4 regions of the Lysinibacillus sp. FW12 genome follow, and region 4 is predicted to be linked to each of the others. Evidence: riboswitches for the same ligand, from Rfam matches in the RefSeq annotation. Region 4 holds a riboswitch; each other region holds the start of a gene.
The links. A riboswitch is a leader RNA that binds a small molecule or an ion and turns the genes downstream of it on or off. The one in region 4 is predicted to bind S-adenosylmethionine.
Positions count from the first base shown of each region.

Region 1: another riboswitch for S-adenosylmethionine. It lies ahead of SJW71_RS02145 (cyclase family protein); the one in region 4 lies ahead of metK (methionine adenosyltransferase).
Region 2: another riboswitch for S-adenosylmethionine. It lies ahead of SJW71_RS22185 (O-acetylhomoserine aminocarboxypropyltransferase/cysteine synthase family protein); the one in region 4 lies ahead of metK (methionine adenosyltransferase).
Region 3: another riboswitch for S-adenosylmethionine. It lies ahead of SJW71_RS05360 (methionine ABC transporter ATP-binding protein); the one in region 4 lies ahead of metK (methionine adenosyltransferase).

Region 1 is NZ_CP139094.1:403,543-411,928, forward strand. Features, by position in the region: gene SJW71_RS02115 (DUF4272 domain-containing protein) at 1-394, shown strand, start outside; gene SJW71_RS02120 (erythromycin esterase family protein) at 442-1,860, opposite strand; gene SJW71_RS02125 (hypothetical protein) at 2,006-2,359, opposite strand; gene SJW71_RS02130 (DUF2225 domain-containing protein) at 2,382-3,065, opposite strand; gene SJW71_RS02135 (Cof-type HAD-IIB family hydrolase) at 3,402-4,175, shown strand; gene SJW71_RS02140 (DedA family protein) at 4,270-4,866, shown strand; gene SJW71_RS02145 (cyclase family protein) at 4,896-5,633, opposite strand; SAM riboswitch class I at 5,717-5,824, opposite strand; gene SJW71_RS02150 (hypothetical protein) at 5,919-6,317, opposite strand; gene SJW71_RS02155 (MFS transporter) at 6,511-7,695, opposite strand; gene SJW71_RS02160 (winged helix-turn-helix transcriptional regulator) at 7,805-8,188, shown strand; gene SJW71_RS02165 (aldo/keto reductase) at 8,243-8,386, opposite strand, start outside.
Region 2 is NZ_CP139094.1:4,344,276-4,352,661, reverse strand. Features, by position in the region: gene pepT (peptidase T) at 1-404, opposite strand, end outside; gene SJW71_RS22210 (lysoplasmalogenase) at 557-1,207, opposite strand; gene SJW71_RS22205 (hypothetical protein) at 1,339-3,018, shown strand; gene SJW71_RS22200 (hypothetical protein) at 3,061-3,486, opposite strand; gene chrR (class II chromate reductase ChrR) at 3,875-4,606, opposite strand; gene SJW71_RS22190 (glycerol-3-phosphate acyltransferase) at 4,722-5,354, opposite strand; SAM riboswitch class I at 5,510-5,623, shown strand; gene SJW71_RS22185 (O-acetylhomoserine aminocarboxypropyltransferase/cysteine synthase family protein) at 5,740-7,041, shown strand; gene SJW71_RS22180 (hypothetical protein) at 7,372-7,758, shown strand; gene SJW71_RS22175 (homoserine dehydrogenase) at 8,232-8,386, shown strand, end outside.
Region 3 is NZ_CP139094.1:1,048,260-1,056,645, reverse strand. Features, by position in the region: gene SJW71_RS05380 (HEAT repeat domain-containing protein) at 1-898, opposite strand, end outside; gene SJW71_RS05375 (response regulator) at 895-1,767, opposite strand; gene SJW71_RS05370 (MetQ/NlpA family ABC transporter substrate-binding protein) at 2,050-2,901, opposite strand; gene SJW71_RS05365 (methionine ABC transporter permease) at 2,972-3,640, opposite strand; gene SJW71_RS05360 (methionine ABC transporter ATP-binding protein) at 3,630-4,658, opposite strand; SAM riboswitch class I at 4,742-4,845, opposite strand; gene SJW71_RS05355 (thioredoxin family protein) at 4,902-5,213, opposite strand; gene SJW71_RS05350 (hypothetical protein) at 5,229-5,570, opposite strand; gene gcvH (glycine cleavage system protein GcvH) at 5,662-6,042, opposite strand; gene SJW71_RS05340 (arsenate reductase family protein) at 6,258-6,614, opposite strand; gene SJW71_RS05335 (acyl-CoA dehydrogenase family protein) at 6,813-8,386, opposite strand, start outside.
Region 4 is NZ_CP139094.1:1,199,602-1,207,987, reverse strand. Features, by position in the region: gene SJW71_RS06250 (gamma carbonic anhydrase) at 133-645, shown strand; gene metK (methionine adenosyltransferase) at 824-2,020, opposite strand; SAM riboswitch class I at 2,278-2,396, opposite strand; gene pckA (phosphoenolpyruvate carboxykinase (ATP)) at 2,786-4,372, shown strand; gene SJW71_RS06235 (alpha/beta hydrolase family protein) at 4,951-5,727, opposite strand; gene SJW71_RS06230 (NUDIX domain-containing protein) at 5,711-6,178, opposite strand; gene SJW71_RS06225 (aminopeptidase) at 6,407-7,330, opposite strand; gene SJW71_RS06220 (IclR family transcriptional regulator) at 7,342-8,103, opposite strand; gene SJW71_RS06215 (M20 family metallopeptidase) at 8,237-8,386, opposite strand, start outside.

The DNA of each region.
Region 1 (8,386 bases), 800 kb from region 4:
CTTTCTTGAGACTCAGCATCCCAGTCCTCAAGATGCTGTCAATATTTCATGGCAGTATGAAGCCTATTGGACACTCATTTGGGCATTAGGGCTTGTGGAAGAGCTAGATTTCCCTGACGACGTATGTGATTGTGAATATGCTATACAGGTCGTTTCTCGTTGTGAAACATTTGAACAATTTTATAAGCAAACAGTATTGCGCAGTAAGGAAGAGATATTAGATGAAGCAGATAAGATCTACAGATTACATTGGGCTTGTGTAGATAGTCGAATAAATGGACAAGTAGCTCCTTTATCGTTAAATGAAAGTGTTGTGATGGAAAGACGTAGAGGCTTATTCTGGATGATGGGCTATCAAGATGAAGAATGGGATACTATATCAATGGATACTTAAAGGAATAGCAAACTAGGAAGCCTAGTTTGCTATTTTAATATATGAAATTATTTCACATAGGTTGGCTTATTCACCTTATCAATTAAAAGTATACCATCGTATTGATCGCGAGGAACTAAGCTTTCCTGTATCATACCCCAACTGTAAGATAAGCGGGGCTCGAACATCCATGAGTTGCCTCGTTCATTCTGGCGGTTGCGCAAATCAATGAATGTGTAAGGTTTACTAGTTGAAGACAGTATATCCTCAATAGATCCCTTGATAGGAGGTAAAACAGCCATCGGTTCACCCATATTATTTGCTGTCTCTCCGCTAGTCATATATAGACCTAATACATAGCTATATTTCTTGTAGATTTCTGGTAAACGTTCCCCCATTAATTTGACTGGATAAGGGGAACCCATTACTTCCGATTGTGCCTTACGAATATGGTCGTTATGTGCCCATACGATGAACTTTTCTGTTGGATAAACCTCCTCAGCTAACCAAAGTAAGTTCTCCATCATCGATTGATCACGCCATTCCATTGTTTTTAAAAATGTTTCAATATTATTTTGTTCAATATCAATATTGGACTGGATCGTTAGCTCCACATATTCGTCTGCTAAGCGAATGCGATTTGTTACAGTACGTTCCATTAGTTTGACAATATGAGACTCGTTTGGATAAGCCGCTTGTAATTCTTTTTCTTTCAATTGAATTTGAGACTTTACTTGTTTATACACATCTATGATTGTAGCTTTTACTTGCTGATAGCCCTTTAAATCTTTCCCGGAGCTCCATTCAGCTAGTTGTTTCTCAGCTTCACTAAATTGTTGAGCTAACTTAGGATTCTGGAGCCAATCGCCGTTCGTAAATGCCCCTTGCTGTTGAATATCGAAGCCAGTAAGTATAAGTGGTTGTTCTGTTGCTTGAGTTGATTTTGCATAGTCAAACAGAGGCAATGTTTCTTTCGTCCACCAAACTCCAAAAATAGAATCCTTCATTGTTTGTAGAGCTGCTTGTTTGTCAATTTGCCCTTGGGCGTTCATCACATTACCCATACCACTTTCAAAGGCAAGAACATTATAGCCCATTTCCTGATGCAAAAATTGTATTAAACGTGTTTTAACATGATTGAATTGTGCCACACCATGAGAGCTCTCTCCTAGAAAAACAATACGTTTATCGTGTAATAACGGCTTAAGCATCTCCAAATCCTCAAATTGATTAGAAGGGATTTTCGTTCCACTCGATACTTCAGGTTGGATGGATGACAAACTGTAAGCATGATCGTTCACCCACTTTTTCCAATCAAGTAATGTTTCATTAGAGGTCCTAGCCTGTTTAACTGTAGATTTGTTTTCTATATTGACCTGTTGCTCTTTTGCAGGAACAGCTGCAGAGACACTTGCTACGCCGTTCAATGTCATTAAACTTGCCAGTGCAAAACTTAATAAAACTTTATGCTTCCTAGCCTTCTTCATTGATAATCAGTCCTTCTCTTTATGTTGATACTAATTATAGAGAGCTTAGTTTAAAGCTTAGGAAGAGTTAGTTTAAATTTTGTTTAAATTTGGTAGGGTCAGTTAAAAAGAAAAAACATCTTTGATTAATGAAGATGTTCGATTGCTATTTATAATGGTACGTACTAGCTCTAACATGGTTACGTTGGATTTGATTGAACCATGCGCGGTCTTTTTCTTCTTGTTTTAACGTACCAACAATGGAGGAGGAGCAGCTAACACAAATTTTAGCCTGTGTAATTTGTCCACAACGTTCACAAGGTGCACCTAAATTAGGGAAAATTGATTTTTTTAACTTTCCTGCTTTTACCCATTTGAAAAGCAGCTCAGAGGACACTCCTGTTAAAGTGACAACCTCATCATTTGTTAAGTAGCGATTATTTTTTCTTAATAGAAAGTGATGCAACTCTGAAAATATATCTTCTTCTCTCACATCTATTCTCTTATGAAATAGCAACATTACAAGTCCTCTCCTCGTCCCATTAATTAATAGTTTCATTAACTGTTATAGGTTGTTCGTCATATTTATAATTTTCCCAACGATTACGGGCAAGCTTTCGATATTTTGGCGAGACATTTCTATCAGCGATTAAGCGAGAGAAGCCTTTTTGGGCTTCCGCCATATCACCAAGTCGGAGGCTTAGTTCAGCATGTAAAAACTGAATTCTCTCTCCACCCTCCTGATTGGATGCAAAGGATTTACTATAAAAGTCTCTTGCTGCAAAAAGGTAGCGTTTTTCGGATTCTTCATCGTTTTTTAAACGATATAGCCAACCTATTTTTAATGCGAAATTCGCCATTAAGAGAGATTCTTCCATTGAAGCACGGGATACTAAATAAGCAAGCTTAAAACTGATTATGGCATCATCGATTGTACGTTCCTGGCAGATGTCTATGGGTTTTTGGAGCTCTTTAATGTATAGTTCATCAATGAGCTGCATGAACGGTCCATAAGTCCTTGTCATAGATTTGTGGTAGGCGTAGCCACAATGTGGGCATACAGCGACCTCATACAGCAAAGGATTTAGGCCATCATAAACAGGCATGAAATCTGTTTGTTCCTCGATGATTTTATATCGATTAGGGCGTACTTTATATGTTGTAAAATGCCTTTTGCAAAATTTGCAATCTACACTACTTTCGTAGTAATAAATGTTAAATGCCATAAGAATCAACTCCTTTGCCTGCTTTAGAAAATTATTTCTTTTGTTCTATCTATTCGTTAAAAAGTATCATTCAATATATTTAAATGATTATCTTTTATTTTAACAATTCTGTGTTCTTTGGTATACTTCTTTAGAATTATTAAAATAAAAATAATCATTACATTATTAATTAATTGTCACTAGAACTGTTCCTTTAATAGTATTTATCGGTGCTGTTAATGTAAGTTATATAGATGGTTGAAAGTTTGTCGAAATACGTACAAATATTTTATTAGTAATCGTTAAAGGGATTTTTTTTGTGTGGTTCAAAAGTATTGTTTTGGAGGATGATTCAAGTTGAACTATAAAATAGTGTTTTTTGATGTAGACGGCACACTCATCAATTATGAGGATGGCTGTGTAGAAGAAAGTACAAAGCAGGCAATTGATTTGTTAAAGAATAAGGGAATTCACCTTGTAGCAGCTACAGGAAGACCTTTATCCATGTGCCGTGAGTTGGAAGAGTTGGGGATAGAGACCTTTATTACGGCAAATGGTGCATATGTGAAACATCATGATCTTGTCCTACATAAAACGCCTATTGCTAAAGAGATTGTCCAAAATGTTGAGGCTTTTGCAATGGAACAACAGCATAGCTTAACATTTTTTACAGAGCAGCTAGCGATGAATAGCATACAAAGTCCAGCTGCTTTACATGCTATGCAGGAAACATTGTCTTTGGGAGATTTTCCGGTTATAAATGAAAAAATTACGAATGAGGAAGTTTTTCTCATGTGTCTATATACAGATGAACAGGGAGAAAAAAGATATGTTAGTCAATTTCCGAATATATTATGGCAGCGATGGCATCCTTATATTGTGAATGTACTACAGCAGGATGTTTCCAAGTCAATAGCTGTTCAAGCAGTACTAGATTATTTTAACATTGATTCTAAAAATGCCATTGCTTTTGGAGATGGGGATAATGATATGGATATGCTGGAGCTGGTAGGATTAGGAATTGCTATGGGAAATGGAAGCTTAGCTTTGAAAAACGTTGCTGATTTTGTTACAAAGAAATCTACCGAGGGCGGTATTGACTTTGCTTTGCGTCAGCTTCAAATAATTTAAAACAATCTTCAAGTTGCTTCTTCTGTTTTCCGCAGTTTGATTATAATGAAACCTGTATATTTTATAGTTAAAAAATTTTTAGGTGGGATAGTTTATGGCACATCACGTGCAATCTCTAATTGAACATTACGGGTATTTTGGCATTATCGTAATCCTAATTGGAGGTATAGTTGGATTGCCACTTCCTGATGAGGTTTTCTTAACATATGTAGGTTATAGTGTTTATCGGGAAAGCCTTGAACATATCCCTGCATTATTAAGTGCCATGATTGGCGCAGTTGGAGGTATTACTTTAAGCTACTATATTGGTTATCGATTTGGCTTACCATTACTACAAAAGTATGGGCCAAAAATTCATATAACTGAACAAAAAATTGATTTTACGAAAAAAATGTTTGCCAAAATTGGACCTATCTTATTGTTAATAGGCTATTTTATCCCTGGTGTCCGCCACATAACAGCGTATATTGCGGCTATTAATAATTATCCATATAAAAAGTTTGCGTTCTTTGCCTATACAGGAGCATTTATCTGGACATTCACATTTATAACGTTAGGGAAAATGCTTGGAGAGAAATGGCGGTTTGTTGGTTACTACTTATCCCATTATAGTATGTATCTCATCCTATTATTTGTTCTATTAATGTTCGTCGTTTACTTTATATTCAAAAAAAGAAATGTACAAAAATAAAAGTCGGTATCTCTATACCGACTTTTAAGTTATGGCAAAATAGCAAAGGAGCGAACAGGGAATCCAGATGCTTTTTCTGGTTTAGGTACAATATTAAAAATAATTGCACCTGTTGCAGGTAGCTTGTCTAAATTAGTCATTAACTCAATTTGATAAGTGTCTTGTTCGAGCACAAAGTATTCACCATCTAGTTTGCCATTTTTACGAAAATCAGCTGCTGAATCAGTATCGAATGTTTCGTGACCAATCGCACTAACTTTACGTTCCGTCAGTAAAAATTGTAAAGCCTCTAAGCCCCAACCTGGAATATGGTTATATCCTTCCGCATCTTTATTGCTGAATGTTTCCTTATCTGGCCAACGTTTACTCCAATCGGTACGTAGCGCTACAAAGGTACCTGCCTCAATTTTTCCGTGCTGTGCTTCAAACTCAAGTATATCTTGAACACTTAAAGAAAAATCATGATTGCTAGCAGCTTCTTCGGACTTATCAATGACAACAAGGGGAAGAACAAGCTCTTTTAAATCGAGCTCTTCAAGGTACCGTGTGTCTCGCACAAAATGAATGGGTGGGTCGATATGCGTACCATATTGACCAGGGAAAGTGAACTGTTGTGCAAAGAACCCATCATCGTGAGAGAATAATGTTTCAAATTTTGCATCTTCGAACATGAAAAAATGGGGTGAGTTAGGGCCGAATGTATGTGTTAAATCGACCCATTGTTTAGATTTTAATAATTGTAATGCTTGTAATAATTCATTAGACATCGTTTTCCCTGCTTTCTTAAAATAGTAGTAAAAAAAGAGCCCCCTATAGAAGAGGACTCCTGAATAAACAACGGTAGTTCATCTTCTCATCTTCAAGGCTTTGGAATTAGGCCAATTGGAATTAGCACCATACTGTTGAGCTGGTTGCTGAGACTTCATCGGGCCAATCCCTCCGTCTCTCTTGATAAGAAAAATATAAGAATTTTCAGAAATAATAATACAAACACTTTATCATAGTTTTCTATAGTTTACAAGTTCAATAGGGATACAAGGTTAGAGTTTTTTTCACCAATTTAAATTCAATATGACACCACAACAGCCATTATCAATTAGACGTATTCTAAAACTATCAGGTGTATAGTTCGTTTCGAATTTCATCGTAATACCTGTGGATGAAATTAATTTCTCCACTTCTGCTTTATTTGAAAGTTGTGCTGCATTCATTAAATCATGGGCAAATTGCTGGGAGCTTTCAATTTTATCCGTCAGTAATTGGGCTTGCTGCATAATTGCCTTTATCCGTGTAACCGATGATTTTAATTTATGTGTATCAACAGGTGGAAAGGGATTGTTGGTCAGCATTGCAAGATGTTGGGGAAAGGATCTTACAGCAAGGTGGTTGGCCATTGGTGGCGCTGAGTAATGATAGGGATGAACGAAATACGGATAAGGATTGTAATACAATGGAATTCCTCCTATCCTATAGCTGATATCTTATCTTATGTATTCAAGCGAATTTAGGTGTAACTCCATTCTTGTCTTACTTATAACACAAAAAGGAAGCCACAGGGAGCTTCCTTTTTATCAATATTGTATATATACCGATGTTTAAATTACTAAAATATCAAGTAAATGCTAGATAAACGGACTAACAATATTATCGTTTTTTATTATCGAAAAGCAACCATAATAATGTAACAATCGCTGCTAGCATAACCATTAGGAATCCATAAAGAGGCGTATGTGCTAATGATTGATGGCGAATAATAAAACCTCCAATATAGGATCCTAAAAATATACCAATGTTAAAAGCAGAAATGTTTAATGCTGAAGCCATAGAAATAGCTGACGGCACATATTTTTCAGACAGTAGAACAGCATATAACTGTAATCCTGGGACATTCATGAACATAAATAATCCCATTGTCAGTACCATGATTAATCCGATAATCGGTGATTCAAGAGTGAAGCCAATACCAAGTAACGCTAAGGCAAGTCCAACAAAAATTATAAAGATGGAACGTAGTGGATTTTGGTTAGCAAAATGGCCTCCTAATGTATTACCAATAGCAACGCAAATACCATAGACAACTAATATAATCACTACTGCATGTGGGGAATAGCCCATATATTGCTCTAAAATAGGAGAAACATACGTATAGACTACAAAGGCCCCACCATATCCAATTGCTGTAATGAAAAGGATTAATAACATGCGAATATTGCCTAATACTTTGCCAATATCACGTAAAGAAATAGGATTACCTTTTGATAATTGGTTAGGTACTAGTAAAGCATTACTAATTAAACCGATAATGCCTATAATGACGATAAAAATGAACGACATACGCCAGTCTGTTACTTGTCCAATAAATGTACCAAGTGGAACACCGGTCACAGTTGCTAGCGTTAAGCCTGTAAACATAAAGGCAATCGCGCTTGCTCGTTTATTTGGTTCAACTACATCAGCTGCTATAACAGAGGCGATCGACATAAACACACCATGAGCTAATGCTGAAATAATACGACCTATTATCAGTATAGAAAAAATTGGTGCGATAGCTGCAGTTAAATTCCCCGCTATAAAAATGGTCATAACAAGCAATAAAACTGTTTTTCGACTAAGACGAGATGTTAAGGCTGTTAATAATGGAGCACCAACAGTGACACCTAGTGCGTATATAGAAACGGTTAAACCGGCAGTGCTTAAAGATATACCAAAATCATCTGTAATTAATGGTAAAAGTCCAACACTGATAAATTCAGTGGACCCTATACCAAATGCACTGATTGCAAGTGCTAGCAATGTCAATTTTGCATTTGGCTTTTTTGATTGTGACATTTTACTAATATCTCCTTTGATTTTTTTTAGTATGTGTAGTAATATTCATGCATGCCTAAAAGTTGTGTAGAGTACTTTTAGTTACTTTTGAATATTACGGGGGTTTACAATGCAAAAAATTTATAATATAGGTGTTGAAGCTACGCTTGAAGTTATTGGTGGTAAATGGAAACCGGTCATTCTTTGCCATTTGAACCACCATGGTGAAATTCGAACAAATGAATTTCGACGATTGATTCCAGGCATTTCCCAAAAAATGCTTACAAGTCAATTAAGAGAGTTAGAGCAAGCTGGTTTAATCCATCGCAAGGTCTTCAATCAAGTACCGCCTAAAGTGGAATATTCATTGACTTCCTATGGACAAGGGATGGAGCCTATTTTGAATATGCTTTGCACTTGGGGCGAAAAGCATGTTGAATTACTAAAGGATAAAGGTGAAGATGTTCTGTTAAAACAACGCGATGAAGATATCGCTATGCAGCAAACATCATAATGAGGGAGAAAGAGACTGTCACATACAAGACAGTCTCTTTCCTCTTTTTAATGCTTATAGAGCAAAGTCAAATTCATCTGGATTTGGACCAACACGTTGTTCACGATTCATCTCATTGATTAATGCCATTTCTTCGTCTGTTAAAGTAAAGTCAAAGATATCAGCGTTTTGCATCATACGCTCTCTACGTACTGATTT
Region 2 (8,386 bases), 1.5 Mb from region 4:
GTAGTACCATCTGTTGTAATAAGGGTCTGACCCACGTAATTTTTAAGCTCTGGGAAATCTGTAGGGGACATGACTAAATTTTCATTTAATTGAATGTCTCCGCCATCATAGTTATCTACACGCTGTGGATTTACATTGGTACCTGTATAGTCTGTAGCTGTATCAACATGTGCTAAAAATCCGATAGTAGGTACATTTTTATCTGTATTTGCCTCTAATGAAGCAAATAAATAGCCATTTTCATCTAATGTAATCTCTGTTAAACCAATCTCGGCTAGCTCATCTTTTAAAACATGTAGTAGGTCAAATTGCTTTTGTGTAGAAGGAGTAGTTTCGCTTGTGAAGTCTGATTGTGTATCAATTTTTGCATAGCGTATTAATCGTTCAATTACTTGTTCTTTCATAAGTATGGCCTCCTATTGTGTACGTTGATTTTTTTAGCGGGTGTCCAAAATTTGCTCAAAGAAGTTTGAGCCTTTGATGGATGTCACGGAATCGGGCTTTGTGCGATCACAAAGCCAGTTCCGGACGTAACTATGCCAAGTCATAATTGATATTATTGTACCACTTTACTTCGGATTTCGGAATATTGAAGGATACTTAATGCAATAAACACTTGGGCGCTATAATAAGTCAGCATAATTACTTCATGTGAAAAAGCTAGTGGTGTAACAAATTTATTAATAGCTAAATAGGAATCGGAAGCAATAAATAACAGAGCCCCAATTATTGCAAATTTAGAGCCTGTTCTTATAGCTGTCCAGCCCATCGTTAAAATCACCGAAATATAGGCAATCACGGCAATGCTAAGAATTGTTTCACCTGTTTTCAAGACGGAACCTGCAATCCATATGGCCATGCAGACACCGTAAAGTAGTAGCGTTATTTTAGCCCAGGTTGGTACTTTCTGTTCGTTTGTGGTAGAGAAAGCAAAAATATAAAAGACATGACCAATAAGAAAGCTAGTCAGCCCAATTAAAAACCACTGCAATGTATAGTCGCCAATCATACAAAAAATAAGCCCAATAATAATTAAAAGTTGGTATTTTTTAATATGTAATGGTTTTTGAACGGCAGCTAAAATAATGATTAACAACATTGGAATTACTTTAAATAGTAGTTTTAAACTTTCGGCAATATGGGAAAAAAGAAAAATATAATAAAGACCAAACAAGATTATGAAACCTATTAATATTTTTTTAAACAAATTTTTCAGCTCCTTTCCTTTTGAAATTCAATATTTATGGTAGAATTCCTTTCTGTACAACGTATGTATGAAACTTTTTTAGTATGTAACCGTAAATAAGTAGACAGAAAGTTGAAGAGAGGATGAACCAAATGACTAAGCTACTGATAGCTTCTGCAGTCATTGCATTAATCGCGAGTGTATTAGTAACACCGCTTATTACAAAGAAGCGAGAAGATGGTAAATCGAGAAAGGTGATCGGATATTTCTTTATTGGCATCTTTGTGCTAGGATTTTTAGCCACAGGTATCACACTATATGTAACAAAAATTGATGTAAATTGGCTTGTTTTTTGGCCAGCAATAATTTTATTATCGCTAGCAGGTGCTCTGCTTGCGAGTGGTATTGAACGGAAGATTAAAGGAATTTTATTTTTAGCAAGTTTAGGTGTAGCAGTTTATGTATTATCAGCACCTTTATGGAATGCTAATGATAAATTTAATTCTTCAGAAATGAAGGAAGAGGTTGAAATAAAACCTTTCGATGAGACACAAACACCTGCGAGTGTCCCACCAAAATTTGCTCGTAATAAAATGAAAAAGGCATTCGGTCAAGTGCCAAATACTAGTTACTATGAGTTAGGACGTTTACAAATTCAAAAGGTGAAGGGTGAATATGTTTATATCGCACCAGTCGAGTTTTCTGGGTTCTTTAAATGGATGAATGGTGATACAACACCAGGCTACTTTATAATGAGTGCTACAGATTCGGCGGATAACCCTAAGTTTGTAAAAGAAGAAATGAAGTATGTTCCTTCTGCTTATCTAAATGCTAATTTAGAACGTCATATTCGCCTACAACATCCATTCCTTATTTTTTATGGGGATGTTCAACTAGAAGTAGATGATGACGGAAAGCCTTATTACATTCGTTCCTATGGTGAATTTATTTCAGCACGAAATGGCTTTGATGTGAAAGGGATTGTCTTAGTAGATGCACTGACAGGGAAATCAGAGGTGCTTAAACTGGACCAAATACCTGAATTTATTGATGGTGCAGTATCTCCAGAGACAGTAAGCTTACAAAATAGTTATTTCGGTAATTATGTTCATGGTTTTTGGAACAGTATGTTTGGTAAAAAGGATGTAAAAATCCCTTCCGATGAAGGAACAGAATCGAATGTTAGCCCAATTTTCGATGAGAAGGGTGATATGTATTACTTCACAGATTTTACAAGTCCTAAAGAAGGCGTAGATTCCATGCTAGGGTATTCCTTAACAAATGCACGCACAGGAGAAGCCACATATTATACAGGGAATTTAGATTCAAGTTATATGGATTCACAAGGTAATTTACAAATTATTGAGAAGAAATTTATTGAGAAAAAATGGACTGGTGAAATGCCAGTGCTATATAACTTTTATGGGGAAGCAAGCTGGCTAACCGCGGTGCTGGATTCCAACGGCTTTTTACAAAACTATTTCATTGTGTCTGCTGCCAATCCTGAAATCTCCGTTTATGCTACTACTCCTAAGGAGGCACTAAAATTATATAAAACTGCATTAAGCCGTGGAGGAAATACAGTTGACGGTAGTTCAAATGCTGAGGAGAAGCAAGCTAGTGGGAAAGTATTACGTGTGTACAAGGAACGTTTAGGAGATTTTACGACAGTTTCTTTCTTATTAAACAATGGTGAAAATTATTTAGTCAGTGCTGAAACAGAACCCCTAGCCATTTATTTACAAGAAGGTGATGAGGTAATTATCACGTATGGTGATACAGGGGAACAGTTCTTACCAGTTCGATCCCTCATCATTAAAGGGTTACAATAAAAAAACAAAAGACGATCTTAGGATAACGAAGATCGTCTTTTGTTATGTCGATTGTTTTTGAATGGAGGTAAGCATTTTGCCTCTATGGTTCATAAAAAGTGTCCTTGCATGGTCATTTAAAGTAAAAATTTGTTGTACATAGTCTTGTAGCAATCTATCTTCATATTCAAAAGAATGATCATCTTCATTTTCTAAAATATAGGATAATAGAAGTGCATGTAAGACAGCCACCTCTAGATTTTGGGTATTTGTAATAAACTTCAAATTTAGAATAGAGGTGTGGGAAACAAATTGATTAACATAATCAATAGCATTTTTATACAGTGTCAAATTAACACGTGGCTCTAACCGCTTTCTTAGCTCGGTGCACGCATTATTTAATTCTTCTATTTTTAAAAATAAACCTCTTACACTTCTCTTATGCTGTTGTTCTAAGGTATGAGCAAGATGTTTATTGATATGAGACATTGTTAGTAAAACTCCTTTCTTCAATAGGGTTCATTTATTAATATGAATGGAATAGCTGGAAATGGGAAGAGTCTTTTCGTTTAATTTGAAGCAGTCTTTACTCTATATATCGAGACAAAATTACTAGATTTAATATAGAAAAGTGATGACATTATGAAAAAAATGGGGTTATTATCATACGATAGTAACCCCATTATGTTATTGAAAAAATCACTAGTATAAAAAGAACGTTGGCAGGAGGGATTTTATTTCCGTTCCCCCAGCTTCAAACAATCATGCTGCATTTACTAGCAGTAGTAAACAAAATCAATAAGTCGTTATGATACTGAATATAAATATTAGGTCTCTTGGTAGTTCATAGTAAATTACACTGAGCGTAATCAGTTAATTACTTCCAATTAAATCCTTTTGTAGCTAAAAACTCTTTGATATGAGGACGACGTTGTTCGACTAAAAAATCAGCCATTTGTTTTGTCCAATTATCAATTTTTCTATTTGAGGATCGGTTATTATAATACATCTCCATTGTCTCATTATAAGCTGGTAAAAGCTCATCATACTTGTCTACATTGTATCCGTTTTCATGTAATACGGCAGACACAGGTAAGCGTGGTTTGACTTCATTGCGTCGTGCTGGTACGCCAATTGTTAGGCCGAATAAAGGAAAAACGTGATCAGGTAGATTAAATAATTCACTTATTTCGGAAGGATTGTTACGTACCCCTCCAATATAGCAAATTCCATACCCCATTGATTCTGCTGCGATCACAAAGTTCTGTGCAAACAACGATACATCAGCTACACCCACTAGAACATTTTCAGCAGAATCTGCAACTATGTCTACACCTTCTAGTTTTCCAGCCATTTGAAGACGCTTGAAGTCAACGCAAAAGACAAAAGCACCACCAGAAGTTTCATATTGACGAGGGTTACCAGAGAGTAATCCTAATTTCTCCTTTTTGTCTGCATCTGTTACCCATATTACACTATAGGCTTGGACAAAATGTGATGTGGCAGCCATTTGTGCTGTTGCAATTAAATCCTCGATGATTTCTCTTGAAATCGGATTGCCATCATAAATACGAACCGAGGAATGGTTGCGTAATAATTCTTTAACCATTTAAATATTCTCTCCTTTGTGTCTTATCTATATCATGAGCATAGCACGCTTTGTTGTCAAAATCGAATAAAGAGGGATTTGTAGTTATATTTAAATAGTTTGTAAATGTAAAACTTTATTTCTTTTTCTTAAATGCAGATGTGACTTTTGGCTCTGTGCCATTTACTAATCGTTTAATATTTTCAATGTGCAAAATAATCGCTATGCCAAATAGAAGGACAGCAATAACAGTAGGACCGATTCCAGGAATCCATAAATAAGTTGCTGTACAAAAAACGAGATAAAACTCAAGTACTCCAACAATTAAATAGTTTGTTGCCAAAGATAAAATGACAAATAGAATAAGTGCAAATAAACCTATTTTCCAATCAACAGCAAGTAAAATGCCAATAATGGAAGCAGTACCTTTTCCACCATTAAAGCCCATATAAAATGGGAAATTATGACCTAAAATAACCCCTGCAGCCATCATGTAAGTTAAAAGCCATATTTGTCCTTCGGTTAAATGTATAGCATCTGCTAAATAAATGTGTGCGCCGATAATGGCTACAACACCTTTACCAATATCGATGAGAGCTACTAAAACGCCATATTTCCAACCTAGGGAAAGTGTAGCATTGGATGCACCAGCATTACCATGGCCAGCTTTTTTTAAATCAACCCCAGATAAAAATTGTGCCACTTTAGAGCCGTGAATACAGCCAATTAAATATCCAACTAAGAGAAAAATAATCACGGCTTTTACCATAAAAATACTCCCTTCAAAATTTTTTCTAAAATAGTGTATGCGTTCATAGTACGTAAAAGAGCAGACAGAAGTTTCGGAAAAAATAAAATTTACATGTTGACAGAAAAAAACTCTATGTTTATACTGTGTAACAACGATGGAAATTGAATCTCATACTCTTATCAAGAGCGGCGGAGGGATAGGCCCTATGATGCCCGGCAACCAGTAAGTGATGAACTTACTAAGGTGCTAATTCCTACAGATTCTTACTTGGATCTGGCAGATAAGGGGAGGAAAACTTGCAACCGCAACCCTCTTCTTAGCTGAAGAGGGTTTTTGTTTTCTACAGAAAAATCCTCCTCATCTCCGGTGCCATCGTAAAAAAATAACCATTTGGAGGTACACAATGACAAATTTTAAACCAGAAACATTGTTGTTACATGGTGGTCAAGAACCAGACCCAGTGACAGGATCTCGAACTGTTCCCATCTATCGCTCAACGGCATTCGTTTTTAAAGACACTGCTCATGCGCAACGTCTTTTTGCCTTAGAAGAAGCAGGGAACATTTACACACGCATTACAAATCCAACTGTTGATGTTTTTGAAAAACGTGTGGCTTTATTGGAAGGTGGAACAGCAGCAGTAGCACTTTCATCTGGTGCAGCGGCTATCGCATTTTCCATTTTAAACCTAGCTGGAGCTGGTGATGAAATTGTAGCAGCTAGTTCTTTATATGGCGGTACTTATAATTTATTTGCTAACACACTACCAAACTACGGTATTAATACAATTTTTGTAGATGAAACAAACCCAGACAATTTTAAGGCTGCAATTACCGATAAAACAAAAGCTATTTTTGCTGAAGTTTATGGTAATCCAAGCTTAAAGGTTTTAGATATTGAAGCGGTAGCTAAAATTGCACATGAGAATGGCTTACCATTAATTATTGATAGTACGTTTGCTTCTCCGTATGGCTCAACACCTATTGAATATGGTGCAGATGTTGTTGTTCATTCAGCCACTAAATGGATAGGTGGTCATGGTACAACTTTAGGTGGAGTAGTGGTAGATGCTGGTAAGTTTGATTGGACTAGCGGACGTTTTCCTGGTTTTACTGAGCCAGATGCTTCTTACCATGGCTTACGCTACGGCATTGATACGGCTTCAGCAGCTTTTGCTACGAAGCTACGCGTACAGCTATTACGTGATTTTGGTCCAACATTGAGCGCAGACGCAGCCTTTAATTTGTTACAAGGTTTAGAAACGCTTCATTTGCGTATCCCTAAACACAATGAAAATGCATTGGCAGTGGCTGAATATTTACAGAACCACCCATCTGTGGAGTATGTAAATTATAATGGCTTAGAAGATTTCCCAACACATGATTTAGCGAAAAAATATTTAAGAAATGGCTTCGGTTCAGTGCTCACATTTGGCATTAAAGGTGGACGTGAAGCCGGACGAAAGCTTATTGATAGCGTGAAGTTATTTTCACATGTAGCAAATGTAGGAGATGCCAAGTCATTAATTATTCATCCTGCCTCAACTACACATCAACAGCTCTCAGCAGATGAATTAGTTCAAGCTGGAGTAACCGAATCGCTTATTCGCTTATCCATCGGTTTAGAGGCAGTAGAGGACATTATTGCAGATCTAGAACAAGCGATTACGCAGGCAACAGCAACTGAACAAACAGTAAAAGCTTAAGTAAAAACATAAGGGAGAATGTTGTAGCGTTTACGTATTTTCTCATTCGATTTGCCTCATTTGGTAATACTTCTAACGTTACTACATCAGTCGAGTAAAGTCTCTGTTGATTATCAGAACCTTTTGAAAAATAATACCAAGTATTTTTATATGTATTATTGACTTAGTTAAATCCTTGTTATATACTAGGGAATAAGTTAAGGGTACGAAATTCTTGTTATAAAGGTAATGTTTTCATAAGTGCTCCCCCACTTTTGAATAGATGTGGGAGAGTAGTTACTTAGCCAGTAACTGCTCTTCCCAAAAACTGATGATAAAGGAGTGTTTGAAATGGGTAATATCTATAGTGCACAAAACATTGCATCCTATCTAATTTATGAGCTAAATGAAGGGCATGTTTTTGTCAATAATTCATCCATCCAACACCTCCTTGCATCGGTTGAAAGAAAATGGCAGCAAGTCTTTGGTCATACAGCATTTCAAGAGCATGTTGTTGCTGAAGAGGAGAGCTATACGATAAAGGAAGTTTTCGAAGCATATAAACATTACGGTGTAAGCCATATTCCACTTCCTGCGACAGAGTTTTACTTAAAGTATGGTACTTTTCAATTAGTGGAACGAACATATGCAGTCCCAAATTTTAAAGAAGAAGAAATTAGTCTTGTTCAACAAGCTTTAACACAATATCGATATCAGTTGCTTTCAAAAGCAAGTTGAACCCCCCTCATATATAAGCTCATTCTCTACTGCTACAGGGAATGAGTTTTTTCTTTAGAGGTCCTTAAAATAATAACAAGATTATAGGTGTCCAAGCATACATATATAATAGAAGAAAGACATTCATCTATTTAAATGTAAAGAGTCAATTTTTGTTCAAATCTTATGGATTAATCGAAAAAACGTATAATAAGGGGAATGAAACCGATTTCTTTTGCACGTCTAGAGAAAACAAATGTCCTTCCTAGAAAGATTTTTCTTGTGAAAAGTATGTATTTGCGATACAATTTTCTTTAAGTTAAATTTTGAATTGTTTGAATTTGTGTGTGTTGCTACACGTACTGAAATAGCAAAACTCATACGAAGAAGAGTTGACTAAAGCCTGCGGTGGGTGTCAAATGATCATGACACAACCCCATGGAGAAATTAGCTTTGATGAAACTGCGGAATGTAAGTTGGAGGGAATAACAAGAATGGCAACTATAAAGGCAGCGATTTTAGGATTTGGAACGGTAGGTCAGGGCATCTATCATATATTAAATGAAAAGCGAGAAGAGCTAAAAAATAAATTAGGTATTGAATTAGAAGTTGCGAAGATTTTAGTGACAGATGCTAGTCGTGAACGTGT
Region 3 (8,386 bases), 150 kb from region 4:
TCTCATCTTGAAGAAGTTGCTCTAAATAACTATAAGTGTAAGTAAGCGGTACATGCTTAAAAATTTTGGCAACCATTAACCTTGCTTCCCACATTTCTGAAGTCACAAAAGGGATAAAGGGATCCATCTCATCAATAATACCTATTTCATAAAGGCCTTTTAATGCTCTGATGTTTATTTCCGTCGTATCATGGTCTAATAATTTTTTTAACTCCTCCAAATACTCCATCTTTCTTTTTACAGCAGCAGTATCAATAACAGCAAATTGCATATTAGCTGGCAAGCTATTAAAATCATGGAAAAATTGAATAAATACATTATCATCTAATAATACAAACAGTCTTCTATATTCACTTTCAGCGTAATTTACATTGGAATTTTTTATTTTCTCCATAAATAAATCTGGTTGGAAAAGGGAGTATATTTTTAATAACTGGAAATGTTCTTCATCTGTAATGTTATTTTTTTCGAATTCTTGGCACTTCGTTAGCAATTGATCTATTTGTAAGTCTGCAATTCGATAAAGGGCATTCATTCGAATACTCCATCGTCTACTTGATAAATCTTTTTCGTAGAATGCTTTTAAATATTGATTGGAGAATTGTTTAATTTTTAGTTCCAACTGTTCATTCCTTATATTCTTTAAATAGGATGAAAAAATTCTTTCAATAGCTTCTACTTGTGCCCTTCCTCGAGGTACCAATACGATACTAAATAGTGCGTTATTGAATAAGTAATCATACCAAAGTTGAGAATAATTTTGTAAATAACGGTCACGAACTTTTTCAAAATAGCTTTCACGCTGTCGCTGAACAAGTAAATACAGTAAAAAGATAAAGAGCACAACTAGTAAGAAGGAAATTATTGCGAAAAGCGTAGAAATAGTCAGCTTGATCATAGCCAAAACCTCGCAAAAGTTCTTTTAATTTTGGCTTCGAGCAAACGTAAATTAAATGGTTTGACAATATATTCATCAACACCGCCTTCATAAGCATTAAGCGCTGCCCCTTCAGAATTGCGTTCTGACATCATATAAATAATAAATTTCTTTTCATTTGGCATATGTCGCAAGATATGCAATATTTCTAAGCCATTTTTTAGAGGTAAAATATCATTCATAAGAATTAGATGCATATGCCCTGATTTATAATCATCTGATTGTAAAAAGCTATAACCATCCTCATAAGCCTTTACATCCAGAGTAAAATGAGGGATATCTATTTGGTTAAGCGTTGACTCTAATACTTGTCTAAAAATAGCGTTCTGTTCAATAATACTAACTTTCACTAATTCTGTTGGTTGCTCACTATAATCTTTTACTTCTGCTATACTCCACGTTAATTGCTCATCCTCTGATAGCATTTGTTTATTTTTATTTAACAACTCTTCAAAGATAACGTTATTATTTCTTATTTCTGTTATAGAGGCCTTTAATGCAATATGTTGAAACTTCCGTTCTGCTTTTAGGATGGCAAATATTCGTTTTAAAAATGCTTTAGCTTCTACATCACTACTTTGTAAAAAAAAGATACCCCAATGATTTCCATCGGATAATTGAAAAAGCAAATCTGTCTTACGTATTTTCGATTGTAAAAATGAGGTAACTTGATCATTCGTGGTTTCATTTGGTTGTGTAGAATTAGCTCTTTTTAAAAAGACTGCTGTTATTGTAAGGCGTGATCTAATAACACTTTCCCGCCATATTTCAAAGTAGCGTTCTACTTCATGTTCTTGCATGATATCATGGGCGAATTTTATATCATTCATTAGAATCACTCCCTATTTGTTTTTCTATATTATTATTTTCTATCATTTATTTAATAAATTAACAACAGTATTATAGTAAAAAATATAACTAGACAATATCTGAACATACCTATACGTCATAAAAAGTACATAGTTGAGGATAATTAATCATCTGTACCCTTTCTTAGGAAAGTTGGGCTTCCCAATGACCGAGATGAAAAGCAACCGCCTCTCTTTTTTCAATAACACAAAAGGGTACATAAGTCATTAAACTTATGTACCCTTTTGAAGAATTTTCAATTCTTATTTTACCGGCACTACTGCACCTTTCCATTCTTCTAAGATGAAGTCTTGGATTTCTTTCGAAGTTAATACTTCTAATAATTTTTTAATTTCTGGTTTTGTTTCATCACCTTTACGTACAGCAATGATGTTTACATATGGAGATTCTTTGTCTTCAAGAGAAATAGCGTCTTCGATTGGGTTTAAGCCGTTATCAATAGCAAAGTTAGAGTTGATTAATACTGCATCACCTTCGTCATTTTCATACATTTGTACAAGCATTTCTGGTGCAGTATTCGCATCGAATTTAAAGTTTTTAGGATTTTCTTCAATATCCTTTAATTCAGCTGCTGTTTTATCAATACCCTCTTTTAGTTTAATTAAGCCTTTTGCTTCTAATAATGATAGCATACGACCATGGTCGGATACTGAATTAGAAAGTAAAATTGTTGCTCCTTCAGGAAGGTCCTCTAATGATTTATATTTTTTAGAGTAAATACCGATTGGTTCAATATGAACGCCACCTGCATTAACGAAATCATAGCCATTGTCTTTAATTTGTAACTCTAAGTAAGGAATATGCTGGAAATAGTTTGCATCAATTTCTTCTGACTCTAAATCTTGGTTTGGCAAAACATAATCTGTATATGTTTCGATTTCAAGATCAATACCTTCTTTTGCTAAAATCGGTTTTGCCTTTTCTAAAATAACAGCATGTGGTGTGTTAGAAGCACCTACTTTTAATGTTACGTTTTCTTTGCTATCTGATTGATCATCTGATGCTGAATTTGCATCTTCTTTTTTATCAGTACCACAAGCTGCTAAAGCTAGGACAAGTATTGATAAAAATAATCCTGCCAATAATTTCTTCATTTATGACACTCCCTTTTACTTTGTTTGAAATATGTTAGCGGTAAGAACCGGAATAACCTCTAATGTCTTTCTAGCGTTTATCGATTTTATCGGTAATGACATCACCAATCCATTGAATGATAAATACAACTACTAAGATCAAAATAGTTGCCATTAATGTCACATCTTGGCGATTTCGTTGGAAGCCATCAAGGAAAGCTAAATTTCCAAGACCACCTGCACCGATAATCCCTGCCATCGCAGTGTAACCAACAAGTGCTACAGCCGTTACGGTAATACCAGAAATCAGAGCTGGTAATGATTCAGGGATTAGGACTTTCCAAATAATTGTGGACGTTTTAGCCCCCATTGAACGAGCTGCTTCAATGACACCTTTATCAATTTCGCGTAATGCAATTAAAACCATACGAGCGTAAAATGGAGCTGCACCAATAATTAAGGCTGGTAAAGCCGCATTTGCTCCACGAATTGTCCCAAGTAAAAACTTCGTAAATGGAATTAATAAAATAATTAATACGATAAATGGAATGGAACGGAATATATTAACGAGTGACCCCGTTAAAAAGTTAACAATTTTATTAGCCCATAACTGATTAGGACTTGTTAAAAATAGCAAGATACCAATAACCAATCCAAGAATAAATGTGACAACTGTTGAAATAGCTGTCATATACAATGTTTCATACGTAGCTTGCCACATATTTTCCCAGTCTACGTTCGGAAAGAGATTAGTTAGCATTTGCGATCACCTCCGTTTGAACTTCGACTGTATTTAAATAATGTAGGGCATCAGCCACATTTTCCTTAGAACCATCAATTTGCACAATAAGTGTACCGTATGCTCCATTTTTCGTTTGCGAAATATTGCCATGAACAATGCTTACTTCCACATCGAATTTTTTAACAAGATGTGAAATGACGGGCTGTTCCGTTTTTTCACCAACAAAAATCAGCTTGACAAGTTGACCAGTTGGGTAGTTTGCTTTGATCTGTTCCACTGTATCCTTTGTTTCTTTTGTGTCGGTAATCTGGGCTACAAATTTCTTAGTAATAGCTGCTTGTGGTGCTTGGAAAACTTGCAACACCTCACCACGCTCTACAATTTCACCAGCCTCCATTACGGCTACACGATGACATATTTTACGGATAACGTGCATTTCATGGGTAATCAATACGATCGTTAACCCTAAACGTTCATTGATATCAACTAGTAAGTCAAGAATAGCATCTGTCGTTTCAGGATCCAGTGCAGATGTCGCCTCATCACATAGTAAAACTTCTGGATTATTAGCTAATGCTCGTGCAATCCCAACTCGCTGCTTTTGACCACCTGAAAGCTGTGATGGGTATGCCTTATCACGTCCTTCTAAACCTACAAGTGAGATTAACTCCTTCACACGGGCTTCTCGTTGAGCTTTGGGAACACCTGCAATTTCCAGAGGGAAAGCGATGTTTTCAGCAACTGTTCTAGACCAAAGTAAATTGAAATGCTGGAAGATCATACTTACCTTTTGTCTAGCAGCTCTTAACTTTTGCCCTTTAATGGATGAAAATTCTAGATTGTTTACTGTTACCGTTCCTGTTGTCGGTTTCTCTAATCCATTTAATAAACGAATCATGGTACTTTTACCGGCACCACTATAGCCGATGATGCCAAAGATTTCACCTTTATTTATAGTAAGGTTGACGTCTTTGACTGCCGTTAATTCGCCATTTGCTGTTTTGTATTTCTTCGTAATATTTTGAAGCTGAATCATAGCGAATACTCCTTTTCTTATATAAAAAAACCCCTTCACTCATAGACAAGTAGAAGGGGTCACGTATGATACGTTAAACCGTTCTCTCATCTTTCAAAGAAAAATCTTTGGGTGATTTGGCACCTTTTCACATGGTGATGGTTGCCGGGCTTCATAGGGCACTTCCCTCCGCCGCTCTTCATAAGAGTTCGATATATTTAATGTTTTAGTAATATATTTGATACTTTACCACGCTAGTAATGTTCAGTCAATTGATTTTTTTAACAATTCGTACAAAAAAGGTACAGATTGAAAAGCATAAATTTTATCTGTCACTTTCCCGCCATCAGTAACAAGTAAACATGGGACACTTTCAATTTGATGCTCATAAGCAATCTGCTCTAGAAAGTTGATATTTGCTTTGCCAATTTGAAGCTGTGGCAGCAATTGTTCAATAACTGACAGCATTTTTGATGCCACCGCACATGTTCCACACATCGGTGTATATAAATAAAATGCAGCTTTTTCACCCGACTGTATAGCCGCTTCCCACTGCTCTTTTGACCATTCTTCCATTGATTTCACGCAACCTTACAAAATATATTCATTATGGATTGAGAAATGAGCGCGCAATAAAATCATCGCTAACACTTTTCTTGGTGTTGTCTCTACTTCCTTATATGTTGGCATTGTACGTAAATGCTCAGCCTCTGGATAATGTCTGTCCATTAATGCACGTAGCTTATCGCCAGACGTATCTGCATCAAAAAAAGTGAAAAGCTCACAGCCCTCATAAGGATCGAGTAGCTCTTCTAATTGATGCACACCAATTGTACCATTCGTACAAAGTATTGTAACATTCTCATTTAAAATAGGCTCAATTTGTAGCTTATCTGAGCGTCCTTCTACGATCAAGCATTTTCCCTCGAACATTACGCCACCTCCAATTAGACATCCCCACTTATAAGTCATTATATAACAAAAAACGCCGGTAGTTTCCGACGTTTTTCGATTATAGCTTGTCTTATTCAGCGATCATTTCTTCGTATTGCTCTGCTGTCATAAGTTTTTCAACTTCAGATGCATCAGCAGGCTCAACAACGATCATCCATGCTTTTTCATATGGTGATTCATTAACGAATTCTGGGCTATCTTCTAAATCTGCATTGACTTCAACTACAGTACCTGAGATTGGTGCATATAATTCAGAAACAGTTTTAACTGATTCTACGCTACCGAATGGATCATCTGTTTTGATTTCGTCGCCAACCTGTGGAAGCTCAACGAAAACGATATCTCCTAATTCAGATTGTGCGAAGTGAGTAATACCAATACGTACTTTTCCATCTTCTACTTTTACCCATTCATGTTCTTCAGAGTATCGTAAGTCTTTAGGTGTGCTCATGCAATAAACCCCTCCATAAATATGTAATATATTCACTTTCAGTGTGCCATACTTCTCCTATAAAAACAAGATTCAATTACACCTCTAGGTAATTGAAAGCATATTTTTTCGAGTTCGCTTCAAAAATTAGAAACATCCATCGGAGACATTATTTTCATTCAGATCATGCCTTACACTTCCAAATAGAGGTAAGTCCTTTATCACGATCAAGACGGCTATTTCCAAGTTTGCTCAAAATCAGCTTCTTTAAACCCTAACGTTACTTTTTTTCCATCAGTCACGATAGGTCGTTTAATTAACATACCATCAGAAGCAAGTAGCTCAAGCTGTTCCTCTTCCGTCATATCAGCCAGCTTGTCCTTTAAACCAAGCTCACGATATTTCATACCAGATGTATTAAAAAACTTCTTTAAAGGCATTCCACTTGCCTGCCATAAAGCTGTTATTTCTTCCTTTGTAGGTGGTTGCTCTACAATGTGTACCTCTTCATAGGAAACTTCATGATCATTTAACCACTTTTGCGCTTTTTTACATGTTGTACATTTAGGGTAATGGATAAATTGAATAGTCATTAATATGCTCCTCTACTGTCTTTTTCTGTAGTATACCATCATAATTGTTTTGAATGGAGGAACTTCTCTCATTTTCATCAGTCTATCCATCTGTTTTGCTTTTTTATCCGTCACTTTTATGATTCTCTATTTTGCAATTTATTGGTATCGCAAAAACTAGCTACCCAAAAGAGGATAGCTAGTTTGCTACATTGATGATTAAACGATATATTTTTCTGCTTCGATTAATTTTACAGATGCTTCACGTTTTTTCGCAATTAAGTTGTATGGGTTATTGCGAGTTAGCTTACGAAGCGCAGATAATGTCATACGCGCTGCATCACCATCTGCTGAAGCAAGAATTGTATCTTTTGCTTCTTTTTCGATTTCTGCAAATGCTTCTTGGCAGAAGATTTGTGTATAAAGCAATTTTTGATGTGCTTTTTCAGCGCCATCACGAGCAATTGCTTTTTCTGTACGTAAAACAGCCGATTCCATCGCAAATAATTGGTTAGCGATATTCGCAATATTCACTAATACTTCCTGCTCCTGATCAAGCTTTGCACCAAAGCGTTGCGCTGCTAAACCTGCTGCTAATACAGCAATCTTCTTCGCATTTTTCACTAAATATTTTTCTTGAGCAAGTGGCTCTGTACCGATATCTTCTGGCATTAACATTAGAAGCTCTTGCTGTAAGTTTTGGGCAACCTGTAATAGTGGTAACTCACCTTTTAGCGCCTTTTTCATAAATGTGCCTGGTACAATCATGCGGTTAATTTCATTTGTACCTTCAAAAATTCGATTGATACGAGAATCACGATAAATACGCTCAACCTCGTATTCAGCCATAAAGCCATAGCCACCATGTAGCTGTACTGCTTCATCGGCAATGTAATCTAGTGTTTCTGAACCAAACACTTTTGCAATAGAGCATTCAATTGCGTATTCTGCGATAGCACCTGCAATCACTTTTCCTTGCTTTTGCTCTTCAAGGCTTAACTGACTTAAACGATCTTCAAACAGACCAACCGTACGATAATTTAAAGATTCCGATGCATACAGTTGAGAAGCCATTGTTGATAATTTCTCTTTAGTAAGATTGAAATCAGAAAGCTTTGTTTTAAATTGCTGACGTTGGTTTGTGTATTGAATTGCTAACTCTAATGCACGTTTAGAGCCACCAATTGTGCCCACACCCAGCTTATAACGACCAATATTTAAAATATTAAACGCAATTACATGCCCACGGCCAATTTCACCCAATAGATTTTCTACAGGTACTTCCGCATCTTCTAACACTAATGTACGAGTTGATGATGATTTAATCCCCATTTTCTTCTCTTCAGGGCCAACTGAAACGCCGTTGAATGCACGTTCTACGATGAATGCAGAGAATTTATCGCCATCAATTTTCGCGTAGACAACAAACACATCTGCAAAGCCTGCATTGGTAATCCATTGCTTTTCACCATTTAAAATATAATGTGTTCCTGCATCATTAAGCTTCGCAGTTGTTTTTGCTCCAAGGGCATCTGAACCCGAACCTGGTTCTGTTAATGCATAGGCTGCAATTAACTCCCCAGAGGCAAGCTTAGGTAAATATTTTTTCTTTTGATCTTCATTACCGAAAAGAACGATTGGTAATGAGCCAATCCCCACATGAGCGCCATGTGTAATAGAGAACCCACCTGCAACAGACATTTTCTCAGCAATTAAAGCAGAAGAAACTTTGTCTAATCCAAGCCCTTCGTATTCTTCTGGTACATCTGCTCCAAGTAAACCTAATTCGCCTG
Region 4 (8,386 bases):
ACATAGTCCTCCTAAAAAATAATTACACTTTGATTATATCGAAATAAATGCCACATTTTAATTTTATATTTCCATAAAGTTGCGTATTTGATACGATAATACTACATTATAGAAAGAAAAGAGGCGATTTTCATGATTTATCCATTCAAAGATAAAACGCCAAAGATCGATCCGTCTGTTTTCATTGCTGATTATGCAACCGTTACGGGCGATGTAACAATTGGTGCTGAAACAACAATTTGGTTTAATACAGTCATTCGTGGGGATGTCTCACCAACAATTATTGGTAAACGTGTTAGCATCCAAGATCTTTGTTGCTTACATCAAAGCCCAAAATATCCACTTATTATTGAAGATGAGGTTACAGTCGGACACCAAGTCACTTTACATAGTTGTACAATTCGCAAAAATGCTTTAATTGGTATGGGCTCCATTATATTAGACGGTGCAGAAATTGGAGAGGGTGCATTTATTGGAGCAGGAAGCCTCGTACCTCCAGGTAAGGTCATTCCTCCGAATAGTTTAGCATTAGGTCGCCCAGCCAAAGTTGTCCGTGAATTAAATGCTGAAGACAAAGAGGATATGGAACGTATCGTACGTGAATACGTAGAAAAAGGTCAATATTATAAATCCCTTCAGAAGTAACCAATCATACACAAAAATTCAATACTAACGAAAAAAATCCCTCGCGTGGCCGTGACCATTTCTTGTTCACGAGCCAGTGCGAGGTTTTTTTGAAAAAATAAAAGGGGCAACATTGCCCCCTTGCATATTAGTACACTAGAATAACGTTCTAACGACTTCATTACTTTAGTTCAATAGTTTACAGATGTGCTTTTTCTCGAAGTGCATCAGCTTTATCGATTTGTTCCCATGGCACATTTAAGTCAGTGCGGCCAAAATGACCATATGCTGCAGTTTGTTTATAGATCGGACGGCGTAGATCCAGCATTTTAATTATACCTGCTGGGCGTAGATCAAATAGTTCACGAACCCATTCTACGATTTCACTTTCTTTCACTCTGCCTGTACCAAATGTATCGACAGCAATGGAAACAGGTTGTGCAACACCAATCGCATAGGCAAGTTGTACCTCAGCGCGGTCTGCTAATCCAGCTGCTACAATATTTTTCGCTACATAACGTGCTGCATAAGCTGCTGAACGGTCTACCTTTGTCGCATCCTTACCTGAGAATGCTCCACCACCATGACGCGCGTAACCACCGTATGTATCAACAATGATTTTACGTCCTGTTAACCCAGCATCTCCTTTTGGTCCACCGATTACAAAACGGCCAGTTGGGTTGATGAAATATTTCGTGTTAGCATCTAATAATTCACTTGGCACAACAGGTCCAATAACAAATTCTTTTAAATCTGCTTGAATTTGATCCAGTGTTGCCTCTTCATCATGCTGTGTTGAAATAACAATAGTATCCACACGTACTGGTACATTATTGTCATCATACTCAATCGTTACTTGAGTTTTACCATCAGGACGTAAATATGCTAATTCTCCTGATTTACGTACTTCTGTTAAACGACGTGCTAATTTGTGTGCTAAACTAATTGGTAGTGGCATTAACTCTGGTGTTTCATTACATGCGTAACCAAACATTAGACCTTGGTCACCAGCACCAATAGCTTCAATATCAGCATCTGTCATTGAGCCTTCACGCGCTTCTAATGCTTGGTCAACACCTTGTGCAATATCCGGTGATTGTTCACCAATAGCCACAAGCACGGCTAAGTTTTCAGCATCAAAGCCATATTTACCGCGTGTATAGCCTATTTCGGCTACAGTATCACGAACGATACCTTTAATATCTACATAAGTAGAAGTTGTAATTTCTCCTGCTACTAATACTAATCCTGTTGTTACAGTAGTTTCACACGCTACACGTGCATTTGGATCTTCTGCTAAAATAGCATCTAAAATGGCATCCGAGATTTGGTCACAAATTTTATCTGGATGTCCTTCTGTTACACTCTCTGATGTAAACAGTCGACGGTTTGTCATTTGGTTTTCCTCCTATTACTTTTACGAAAAGTAGTTGTGTATGAATACGGTACTCATTACCCATGTCAAGTCCGCTCCTAAGGATTGAACTCTCAAGCCGTTACTGCTGCTTTTAACACGAGGATTTCGAAAGATCCGTCATTATAATAAGGAAAGAACTACATATACTTACCTTTACATTCATTTTAAACAATAAAAAAATCCTTTACTCACGTTACTTTACATGAGGAAAGGAATAATGACTTCGTAACCTTTCACTCTTATCGTTCAAGGGATGTTCCCTTGCATCAGGTTGGCACCAACGCATGTCGTGAAATGATTCATGCAGGTTGCCGGGTTTCACAGGGCCTGACCCTCCACCAGCTCGGGATAAGAGTATCCGTTCAATTGTATGTTACTGAAAAGGTCGAACGTTGTCAAATATTTTCTGATGTATTACTGTATAGAAAGGAAGGAACTGATTAAACAAAAACTTTTCATACTTGGATGATGATGTAAATAGAAGCAAATTAATCCCTACAACATACCTAGCATCTTGTGGTAACATATGTGTGGCTCAATTTTTATGCCTAATTACAGTAGGATTGATTGGATTCTACTCGAAAAACATTATTTTTTGTCAGTTTATTGAAAAGTGATAAAAACTCTAAAATAATTTCTTAATTAGTATAGATTATTTAAGCAATTGTGTTATACTATTTTTGAAATTAAGAAAAAATCCCTCTAAATCAAGGGAATACTATAAAAAAGGATGGTATTTAATCGATGAATTCAGTAGAAATTGCAAACGAACTGAAGGAATTATTAAACGGCGGTAACATTAATGTTCAACTTTCAGTACCACAATTAGCAGAAAAAGCTACATCTCGTGGTGAAGCAATGTTAACAGTAGATGGCGCAGTTCGTGCAGAAACTGGCAAATACACTGGTCGTTCACCTAAAGATAAATATACGGTAGAAGAAGAAAGCACAAAAGATCAAATTGACTGGGGTAAAGTCAACCAACCTATTTCTTCTGAAGTGTTCGATAACCTATATGTAAAAGTAATAAAATATTTAAAAGAACGTGACGAGTTATTCGTATTCAAAGGCTTTGCAGGTGCTGACAAAGATTCTCAATTAAGCATTCAAGTGATTAATGAATACGCTTGGCACAATCTTTTTGCTCATCAATTATTTATCCGTCCAACTAAAGAAGAATTAGCTTCTCATGTTGCAGACTTCACAGTTATCTCTGCTCCTAACTTTAAAGCAGATCCTGCAGTTGATGGTACATCTTCTGAAACATTCATCATTGTATCACTTGAAAAGAAAATTATTTTAATTGGTGGTACTGAGTATGCTGGTGAAATGAAAAAATCTATTTTCGGTATCATGAACTACTTATTACCACAACAAGGAATCCTTTCAATGCACTGTTCAGCAAACGTTGGTGAAGCTGGCGATGTGGCATTATTCTTCGGTCTATCTGGTACTGGTAAAACGACTTTATCTGCTGACCCAGATCGTAAGCTTATCGGTGACGATGAACATGGCTGGTCTGATAATGGAGTGTTCAACATTGAGGGTGGTTGCTATGCAAAAACAATCAACCTTTCTGCTGAAAAAGAACCAGAAATCTACAATGCAATCCGCTTCGGTTCTGTTTTAGAAAACGTAGCTGTTGACCCAGAAACTCGTATTTGTGATTATGATGATGGTTCATTAACAGAAAACACACGTGTTGCTTATCCAATCCAATACATCGAAAATATTGTTGATCCATCTGTTGCAGGTCATCCAAAAACTATCATCTTCTTAACAGCTGATGCGTTTGGCGTATTACCTCCAATCAGTAAATTAACAAAAGAGCAAGCAATGTACCACTTCCTAAGCGGTTTCACTTCTAAACTTGCTGGAACTGAACGTGGTGTAACAGAACCAGAACCAGTATTCTCTACTTGCTTCGGTTCTCCATTCCTTCCACTTCCTGCAACAGTGTATGCAGAAATGTTAGGTCAAAAGATTGACGAGCACGGCGCACAAGTATTCCTAGTAAACACTGGTTGGACTGGTGGCGAATATGGTACAGGTAGCCGTATGAAGCTTTCTTACACACGCACAATGGTACGTGCAGCAATCGATGGCAAATTAACAAATGTAGAAACAACACAAGATGCTGTCTTTGGTTTACACATTCCAACAGCAGTTGAAGGTGTACCTTCTGAAGTGTTAAACCCTCGTGAAGCTTGGGCAGATAAAGCTGCTTATGATGAAAAAGCGGCTGAACTTGCAGGTCTATTCAATGAAAACTTTAAGAAATTCACAAACGTTTCTGAAGCTATCATTACACTTGGTGGCCCATTAAAATAAACTATATACAGAACAAAGGGAACGATTTCACTCGTTCTCTTTTTCTTTTTTCTTAATGATAATATAGGGAGTTACGTATGATTATTTTTAAGTTAACTACAATTGCATGATTACTAGTGTTAACTTGGAAAAAGGCATAACCTGATAAAAGTAATTTTGGTCAATTTCAGTTTTATTGACTCCTTTTTTCATTTCATACCTGTTATAGAATATCTGTACCTGAATAAAGGTAGAAAAAATCGATATTTAAAGTTTTTTAGCAAAATAAAACAATAAATAGAGTTTGAGCCCATCCTCTCTATAAATTAGATAGGATGGGCTTATTGTTTGTTCCTGTTAAAAAGAAGGACAAAGAAAAATACCTTTGCAGTATGATTGATTGGTGTGGAGCCTGCGTCACTCCTAGGGGATTAGCGTCACAGATAAGACCCTGGAGCGAACGAAGTGAGTGAAGCGGCTTATCGGACGCCCCCTGGAAAGGACGCCGGCGGAACGGAAATCAACCCCTCGCCTTGCCACTTTGAACAAGAAGCCTTCTTGTTCTCTCAAATTACATACTTCAATTTTCTTTGTTTCAATTATTGTTGTTTCATCCATTGGCAAAGAGCGCGGACGGTTTCTCGATTTTTAGCAGGTGGGTATTGATGGGCATAGTTAGGGTCATACCATGTTTCGTATGTTTTATTAGCCTCGTCTAAGAAAAAGGCCAATTGTCTAGCATGTTCGATATCAACATTTTCATCCCGATAGCCATGGATAATTAATACTGGAGCTGTTATTTGCTCAACTTCGAAAAGCGGTGTTCGTGCATCATAAGCTTCAGGTACACGATTCGGTGTTCCTCCAATCACCCGTTTCATCATTCTTCGCATATCTGTTCGCTCCCAATAAGTAGCTGTTGCATCAGAAACACCTGCCCATGTGACGACAGAGGTGATATCCTTTCTTAAAATAGCTGTCCAAAGAGCCATAATTCCCCCACGGGAAAAACCAAAAACATGTATATTATCATTGCAAAATTGTTTGAGAACATCTACAGCATAGACTGCATCGTAACGGTCTGCACCTGCAAATTCGTCACGACCTTCTCCACCACGATTTCCACGATAGTATGGAGCAAACACAATAAAGCCCTGAGCTGCAAATTGAGCAATACGTGATGGTCTTACCATTCCAATGCTTTGCATGCCCCCTCTTAAATATAAAAAGCCATCATATGTACCTTCTGCCTTTGGCTCTGCTAATAATCCTTTTATACGTAAACCCTGTGATAAATAAGTTATTTCAGTTAACCGTATGGCTGGATTTGGTGAAGGATAGGCTCGCTTTTCTACAATTTCACCATTGTTTGTCACGATGTTTCAACTCCTCCAGCATTTTTCTCATGCCCTCATCCTTCATATGAAAGCTTAAGTTAGGATGATGGATGAATTCTTCATCTGTTAACCAAAGCATGCCCGATGTTTCTAGATCAAATTCAATATGCTCTTGACCTGCAAATTGTGCAGTAAAAACTGTTTTACAAAATTTCACTTCATCGTGAACCGCATATTCTGCGAACCATTGCAGATTTTTCACATGGACACCCGTCTCCTCAAAAACTTCCCGAATAGCTGCCTCCTCTAAGGTTTCGCCCTCCTCTAATTTGCCCCCTGGCACCTCTACACCACGTCGTTTATGGATGGTACATAGCCATTTATTTTCATGCTTTAAAAAAACAAGGACATGCTTGGGCTCTACTTCAAATTCCCCTCTTGAAAAACTTAAATCGACTTGTAGGCCATGTAAATCTGTAAATGTTAGCATAGTTTCACCCTCACGTTCTTTCTTGATGAAAACAGAAGCAACACTCACTCATTGCTCCTATTTTATGGACAGAATCTCTCGTTGATTCCTTTTTATAATGGACACTAGATGTTAATTATTATCATCCTCTAGCTTATCTATGTTAACTATAGTGTAATCCAACAAAGACAAGCAACTCTAAATTACAGCAAGCAAAAAAGCGTGCTTCATACGAAGACACGCTTTCGCTTAGATTACTTGCTTCCCATCAAAATAAACAACAGGACTTTTTACAACACAATCAATATGAACATCTGCCGCATTTGCCCCACCAAATGGCACATTACTGCCAAATGCAATATGGATTGTTCCATACACCTTTTCATCCTCTAATACATTACCACATAGGATTGCACTTTTATTGGCTCCGATGCCAAACTCTGCGATTACTCTACCATTACCTTCGCCCAGTAGTTGCAGTAATTGTGGACCATCTGGGCCAATTGCCTCTTCTAAACGTCCATTCTTGATTTTTAATAATAATGGCTCCTTTAGAACACCAATATTAGCAATTGAACCATCCACTAAAATTTCGCCATTTGCAGATGTTTCGATTGGGGCAATATAGGATTCTCCTGAAGGGATATTCCCGTGCTCCCCTGCTTGACGAATGATACCTGTAGAGGGAATTCCTACACGTTTTTCTACACTGAAGGTCAACTCATGTCCACCTTTAACAATTCGAATATCGTTTGCCGCATCGAGTAGTTGGACATATTTTCCCACCAACTCTTCTATTTCCTGTGCATTTGCATGAAGTGCACCTTGCTCAAGCATCTCCAATGTAACACCTGGCATTGTCGCTACGCGTCCACCATGCTCACAGGCATTTTTACGTGCCGCTGTATGAGTTAAGGAATGTGAGGTAATACAAAGCGTAACATCAGCATTAGCCATAAGTGTCGATACTGCAATGATTGGCTCCTGACCAGATTTTTCTAGTAACGGCATGACCATAAACATTGTCTTAGCTGTAATCGTCAGCCCAGCTTCATAAAAAATTTTCGCAATGTCTTGCTTGTGAATATCCGTCAAAATCAATAATGTTTCTGATGATTGAACATTTAAATTACCTTTTAAGATAGTAAGTGCAATGTCATGTAAATGTTGCATAATAGGACTCCTTAATTAAAATTCAAATGATATCTCCGAATAATTCCTTCTATTTCATTTCTGGCCTCTGTTAAAGGGCCTAACACCTCTGGAACACGTTCCTCGGTAAAACGATAGATGGGTCCCGAAACAGTAATCGAGGCGACAACCTGTTCTTCACTATTGAATATTGGCATAGCGAGCGCCAAGACGTCGACAGAGTATTCACTATTACTTAGTGCATAACCACATGCACGTATTTTTTCAAGCTCTGCCCGTATTTCATTGGCATCTGTCATTGTATTATTTGTATAGGCTTTTAAGGGTTCGTCAATAACCTTTGCAATTTGCTCTTCATTTAGGAATGCAAGCATAGAGCGATAGGAGGCCCCTACGTAAAGCGGCGACCTACTCCCTCTTGAAACAGTAAATTTCACCTTATTTACAGGTTCTGCTTTTAGTAATGTTAACGCTTCCAGTCCATTCAAAACTGTAAAAATAGCAGTTTCACCAGTGACATCCTTTAATTGATCAAGAACTGGCATACATAGCTGATCTATGTTTAATGAATCATACATATTCATACCAATTTCCCATAATGCAATACCAAGTGAGTATTTTTTAGTTACGGGATCTTTCGTAATAAAGCCATTATTTTCAAAGGTTTCAAGAATGCGATATAAATTTGTATGATTCATATTCATCGCCATTGCTAACTCTCTTCCGCCCCATGTGGGCTTTTCCTTTGTAAACATTTTTAAAACTGCAATTGATAAATTTAACGTCTTTAGCATATCTCTCATCCTTCTGATCTATTTATCTGTACAAACGGCTGCAAATCTTTCGCTTAAGGGGGAATAATTGAAAGATTTAGCAGCCGTCAGCACCTGATATCACTTTATCAAAAGTAAGAGAGTAGCTAATCTCTTACTTTTGATATAGGAAATCAACAGCAGCAGTAATATATACTTTTGCACAGCGTACGATATCCTCAACACGCACTTTTTCATTATAACCATGAATACTTGGCAAATACGCTGGACCATATTGTAATACAGGAATGTCATATTGTCTGAA